2 regions of the Proteiniborus sp. genome follow, and region 2 is predicted to be linked to the other one. Evidence: riboswitches for the same ligand, from Rfam matches in the RefSeq annotation. Region 2 holds a riboswitch; the other holds the start of a gene.
The links. A riboswitch is a leader RNA that binds a small molecule or an ion and turns the genes downstream of it on or off. The one in region 2 is predicted to bind glycine.
Positions count from the first base shown of each region.

Region 1 (3,431 bases), on a different contig from region 2:
GTTAAAGCAGCTTTTTGATGAATTACTTGAAAAAATAAAAACAATATTAGAAGAATAAGACCATGAAGGTTTTTTCCAAGAAGGAAGCTTTCATGGTTATTTTTTTGGGAGGTATATAAATGAACAGGAAATTTTCTACAAAGGATTTAGTGTTAACAGGATTATTATTAGCTCTAGGTTTAGTTCTTCCAATGGTATTTCATTTTTTTGGAGGGATGGGTCCCGTATTTTTACCTATGCATATACCAGTTTTAATTGGAGGATTTTTGTTGCCACCATACCTAGCTTTATTGCTAGGGATAGTTACTCCTTTAGTTAGTGGGGTACTTACAGGAATGCCACCTATGTTTCCAATGGCTGTAATTATGATGTTTGAACTTGGAGCATATGGACTGTCTGCTTCCTTAGCAACAAAAAAATTTAAGCTTTCTTCTGTACTAGCTCTTGTCGTTACGATGATAATTGGTAGAGTAGTAGCAGGTATAGTAGTATTTGTTCTATCATTAAGTTTTAGCGTAAAAATGAATGCTTTTATGTTTGTTAAAGGAGGTATAATAACAGGACTTCCTGGTATAGCTATTCAACTAATACTCATACCGTCTTTAGTGTATGCATTAAACAAAGTTAATAGAGGAGCTAATGTAAATGCATAGAGATTCTTCGCTAAGGCTCAGGATGACAATGTGTACATCATTCTGAGCGCCAGCGAAGAATCTAAGGGTTTTTAGTATTATTCACATCCTTGACTATCAATTTCTTCCTTAATTTTAGGATATGGATCTTTCCATCCTTCTGGCTTTACAGTCTTTCCATCTTCTTTGAAGTGAGGCTTTCCGTCGCTCCATAGCTTGTCCATATTGGCTTTATGTACTATTTCGAAGATTTTGTCAGGTTTGACTCCCATTTCAACAAGGGTTCCTAAAGCAAAGTACATTAAATCAATCATTGCATCTGCTTGTTCATATATATCGTTTGCTTCTTTGAACTCATTTATTTCTTCAAGCATCCAATTATATCTTTTACATACCCTGTCAGTATCAAGAAGCTTAGGGGTATCTCTGTAAGGATGCCCAAATCTCATTTGAAAATCTTTAACCATATGCCACCATTTATTGCTCATCATATGCACCTCCAAAAATATCTTAAGAATTATATATAATACTGTAAATTCTATTTTATCATACCTTTCTAATATACCATCAAAAGAATTTAGTTAAACTTTTAACGAAAATTAAGAAAATTTAGCAATAATTATTGATATTTTTTAGGTATTATATTATTATTTATATTAAGCACCAGAAAAAAGACAAATTAATATGGCTTAAAGCTAAGATGACATTAATATGGTATAGGATATCTACGTAACCTATTTTATCATAATATAATATATTTTTTTGACAATAATAGTTAAATATTTAACGATTGGAAAGTTAAAATTATAACAATTGTTGATATTTCATAAAGAATATATTATGATTATGGCGAAAGATATGAAATATGACAAATAGATATGGAACCAGATGAAGGTGGCGTGAGATATCTTCACTTAGCAAGATAGCCGAAGAAGCAATATAAGATGAGCCAATCTTTTATAGAAACTTTCAGGCAAAAGTATCGTCATCTGATGGAACTCTGAAGAGTCCGGTTACTCGGCGCCGAAGGAGAAATGTATTAGATAATATACAGAAGCTCTCAGGTTAGGAAACAGAGGAATATAATGGCACATTGCTTTTTATTGCTTTTATGCTATTGTGTTCCTTTTTTTGTTATCTTTTTTCAACATAATTTTTTATTGTAAGATATATTTATTAATTGGGTATATTATACCTATAGTATGTCTTTTAGAAGGTGTATGCAAATTTTGTTTAACCACATAATTAACATAAGCAATAAATACTAAAAAAACCTAAAATCTGAAAGGAGGAGTTTATTTTGGCAGAACCAAGAAAAACATCACTTTACAATGCCCATTTAAGATATGGTGGGAATATTGTAGACTACTCAGGATGGGCACTACCAGTACAATATGAAGGTTTGACACAAGAGCATGAGGCAGTAAGAACACAAGCAGGAATATTTGATGTTTCACACATGGGAGAAGTAGAAGTAACAGGTCCACAAGCATTTGATTTTGTTCAATACTTAGTTACAAATGATGTATCTGTACTTAGTGACAATCAAATAGCATATAGTTTTATGTGCTATCCAGATGGAGGGGTTGTAGACGACCTTCTAGTTTATAAATTCTCAAGAGATCATTATTTCCTTGTAATTAATGCAGCTAACGTTGAAAAAGACGTAGAATGGATTAATGAAAATGCAAAGAGTTTTGATGTCAATATTAAAAATCTTTCAGATGAAATATCCGAAGTTGCTGTTCAAGGACCTAATGCAGAGAAGATTGTTCAAAAGCTTACTGATACAGATCTTTCAAAGATAGAATTCTTCCATCTAAAGAGAGATGTAAGTATAGCAGGAGCAAATTGTTTAATTTCAAGAACAGGATACACAGGAGAAGATGGCTTTGAAATTTACTTTGATCATGAGCATGCTGATAACTTATGGGATAAGATAATGGAGGCAGGAAAAGAAGAAGGGCTAAAACCTGCAGGACTTGGCTCAAGAGATACTTTGAGATTTGAAGCTACTCTTCCTCTTTATGGGAATGAACTTGACAGGGATATAACTCCATTAGAAGCTGGCTATGGTATGTTTGTAAAACTAAACAAAGAAAACTTTATAGGGAAAAATGCCTTAGCAAAGCAAAAAGAAGAAGGACTAAAGAGAAAAATAGTAGGAATTGAAATGGTAGATAAAGGTGTTCCAAGACATGGATATGAAGTTTATGCAGATGGAAAGAAAATAGGTTTTATAACAACAGGGTATTTTTCACCTACTCTAAAGAAAAACATAGGATTTGCAATGCTTGACATAGAATATACTCAACTTGATACTCCAGTTGAAATAAAAGTAAGAAATAGATCTCTAAAAGCTAAAGTAGTAAATAAGAGATTTTACCAAAAACAATATAAAAAATAAAATAACATTATTTTATAAAAATATTAATTAAATTTAAGGAGGAATATATTTATGAAAATAGTTGAAGGTCTATTATACTCAAAGGATCACGAGTGGATAAAGGTAGAAGGAAAGGAAGCTTATATAGGAATTACTGATTTTGCTCAACATAAATTAGGGGAAATCGTTTATGTTGAATTACCACAAGTTGACGATGAACTTAGTACAGGAGATGTTTTCTCAGTAGTTGAATCAGTTAAAGCAGCTTCAGACTCTTATCTTCCTATATCAGGTAAAGTTGTTGAAGTAAATGAAGACTTAGACGGTGAACCAGGCTTAGTTAATGAAGATCCATATGCAAACTGGATTGTAAAAATTGAACTTTCAGATGAGTCTGAACTTAAAGAATTAAT
Region 1 covers NZ_JAWRHZ010000069.1:8,894-12,324, reverse strand. The annotation lists gene ABV008_RS16190 (DUF3842 family protein) at 1-58, shown strand, start outside; gene ABV008_RS16185 (ECF transporter S component) at 120-653, shown strand; gene ABV008_RS16180 (pyrophosphohydrolase domain-containing protein) at 731-1,120, opposite strand; glycine riboswitch at 1,623-1,718, shown strand; gene gcvT (glycine cleavage system aminomethyltransferase GcvT) at 1,933-3,039, shown strand; gene gcvH (glycine cleavage system protein GcvH) at 3,091-3,431, shown strand, end outside.
Region 1: another riboswitch for glycine. It lies ahead of gcvT (glycine cleavage system aminomethyltransferase GcvT); the one in region 2 lies ahead of ABV008_RS01075 (GrdX family protein).

Region 2 (3,431 bases):
TTCCTTATCAACTGCTAACATGAAAATCCCTCCTAAATTATTTGTTTTTTATTTAAAAGTTTTGATTTTACTCTTCAAAAGCGCTTTCAATGTATTTCTCCGCTTGAGTAGCAGCAATTGCACCATCTGCTGTTGCGGTGACTACTTGTCTTAAAGATTTTACTCTACAATCTCCAGCTGCAAATACCCCTGGTATATTAGTCTTCATGTTGTCATCTGTTATTATATAGCCATTTTGCATTTCCACCATTCCATCAAATAGTGAAGTTACTGGATCATATCCTACGAAAACAAATACTCCAAATGTACCATCATCTTCATCTGCAACTATTTCTGTAACTTCTCCAGTTACTCTATTTTCAAGTACCATTGACTCTAATATACCTTCGCCTTTTACTTCTTTAACTACTGAATTCCAAATAAAGTGCATTTTTTCATTTTTAAATGCTTTTTCTTGAATTGATTTAGCTGCTCTTAGCTCATCTCTTCTATGAACTATAGTAACTTTTCTAGCAAATTTAGTTAAGTACATTGCTTCTTCAACAGCTGAATCTCCACCACCAATTACATAAACTTCTAAATCAGTAAAGAAATCAGCATCGCAAGTTGCACAATATGAAACACCTTTACCTGTAAGTTCTTTTTCTCCTGGGCAACCCATTAGTCTTGGTTTTGCACCTGTTGCTATTATTATTGATTTAGCATGGTATTCACCTTTAGCACCCTTGATTACTTTAATCTTATCTTGTAATTGAACTTCTTTTACTTCGTCTAACACTCTTTCTGCACCAAATTCATCTGCTTGCTCTACCATTCTTGCAATCAAAGACGGTCCTGAAGCATTTTCAACTGATCCTGGATAGTTAGCCACTTCTTCAGTTGTAACTATTTGTCCACCAGCTTTTTCTCTTTCTAGTATTAATGTTTTCATTTTTGCTCTTGCTGCATATAATCCTGCTGCTAAACCTGCAGGACCTGAACCAATTATTATTGTATCGTATAAGTTTGCCATCTTAATCACTCCTTAAATTTGTAGTAATAATATACCCATTAACTTTTATAGTTAACATTCTAGGGTTATCAGTAAAAATACATTTTTTCAACTAGAATTTACCCAGATTTGTCAAATATTATGCAAGACTAAATTATGTTATTTAGTACATTTTCTATTAAGGATAAATCTACAGTTTGAAAATCAAAAAGCGCAACATCATTCCAATTTGGGATTGGTCTGTTTGCCATAAATTTTCTAGTAGTAGTTATGGCACTTTCTATAAGTGACAGAGAATCCATGTCTAATTGGTTTTTTTCTTTTGAAATAATAATAGTCCTATATGGAGTTTCATTAGGCTTAATACTGCCCGCCAAGGGATGTGATAAAAGCTTATATCCCATATGAATTTTGTCTCTAACGATTTCTAAGATTCCTATGTAGTCCTTGTTGTGAAGTTCTATTTCATATGTAGGAGCAAACTTCTCTTTAATTAATGGATTGTTTGTTATTATTACTTTTTTCATAAGCCTCACCCCTCCCAATATTTAAAGACAAAAAAACAGAATAGAAGTTTACATTATTATGTGCCCCTCTACTCTGTTCTAAACCTGAGAGATTCTTCTTTTTTCAAAGAATTGCTCCTTCGGTGCCATAGGCTTTCCAGAGAACTGTCCAAATACGGTCCTTTTGCCTGAGAGCTTCTCCATAAATGGCAAATTTATGACTTACTCCTTCGGCGCCAATACAATTGGTCTCTTCCGCATTTTTCATTCAGTTTCATTTTAAGTATTATATTGTTAAATAAAAATCAATCTTGGTGTTTAACCATATTATAATATATAAATAATTCGTATACAATACCTTTTTTTATTTTTTCACAACAAAATTTCTTAAATATCTTTAACATTTGTTATATTTCTACAAACAAGTATATTGTTTTTTTATTATTTAAGTGCATCTAAAATATACATCGCAATATTAGATGAGTGGTCTGATATTCTTTCTAGATTACTAATAAGATCCAAGAAAATAATTCCTGAGCTTGGTTCACATGATTGAGTATTTAACCTTTCAATATGTCTTTCTCTATAATCTTTTTCCATTATATCTACTTCTGCTTCCAAACTGATTACTTCATTCGCAATTTTGGGATCTGCATTCTTAAAAGCTAGTAATGATTTGCTAAATATATCTTCTACCTTATCAAACATTATATGCAATTCGTCAAGAGCTGCGTCAGTAAACCAAAGCTTATTATCTATTCTGCTTTGGGATAATTCCGCTATGTTCTCAGCATGGTCTCCAACACGTTCTATATCATTAATAGCATGGAACAATGTAGTTACAGTAGCATGCTGCTCATCTGTAAGGGGTGCATTAGAAAGTTGAATTAAATATTTAGTTATCTCTTTTTCGATAAAATTAATATTTTTTTCTTCCTCAAAAACCTTTTGGATCAATTTTTCATCTTTTGTGTAAAATGATTCAATAGATGTTCGTAGATTTTCTCTAACTGTTTTCCCCATTCTAAGTACTTCTTTACTAGCCTGACCTACGGCTATAGAAGGAGTTTCAATAATTCTTGTGTCTAAGTATTTTAATCCAAGAACTTCGCCTTCTTCTTCTCCCTTAATTAATTTTTTAGCAGCTAGCACTAATAATCCTGCAAATGGGAACTGTATTACTACGTTTATTAAATTGAATAATGTATGAGCATTTGCTATTTGTCTTTGAATATCATTTGGTGAAAACTTCATAACTAAAGCCTCTACAGGACCCTGTAATACAATGATAAACAACATAGTACCTACAACATTAAAAAGAAAATGCATAAGTGCAGCTCTTTTAGCAGTTTTGTTAGCTCCAATACTTGAGATAAGTGCTGTTGTTGTAGTTCCTATATTATCTCCAAAAAGAATAGGTAATGCTATATCTATAGTTATAAGTCCTTGACTAGCAAGTGCAAGCAATAATCCTATGGAAGCACTGCTGCTTTGCACTAAGGTAGTTAATCCAAATCCTACTAGAATACCTAATACAGGGTTCTTAAGACTAATAAGTATGTTCTTAAAAGCTTCAGATTGCCCTAAGGGTTTCAAATGACTTCCCATAAAATCCATTCCGATAAAGAGAATACCAAAGCCAATAAGTATCTCAGCTATTTCTTTATTCTTTTTCTTAGATGAAAACAACCAAATGGCAACACCTATAGCTACTACAACAGGTGCGTAGTCACTTAATTTAAATGCTATAAGTTGTGCAGTTATTGTAGTTCCTACATTGGCACCCATGATTACTCCAACTGCTTGGTTTAAGTTCATTAGCCCAGCATTTACAAAACCAATAACCATAACAGTTGTAGCACTACTACTTTGAACAACCATTGTAACTACAGTACCTACAATTACACCCATTAACCTATTGCTGGTTAGCACTT
Region 2 covers NZ_JAWRHZ010000008.1:19,404-22,834, forward strand. The annotation lists gene trxA (thioredoxin TrxA) at 1-21, opposite strand, end outside; gene trxB (thioredoxin-disulfide reductase) at 68-1,012, opposite strand; gene ABV008_RS01075 (GrdX family protein) at 1,141-1,518, opposite strand; glycine riboswitch at 1,588-1,662, opposite strand; glycine riboswitch at 1,664-1,765, opposite strand; gene ABV008_RS01080 (Na/Pi cotransporter family protein) at 1,939-3,431, opposite strand, start outside.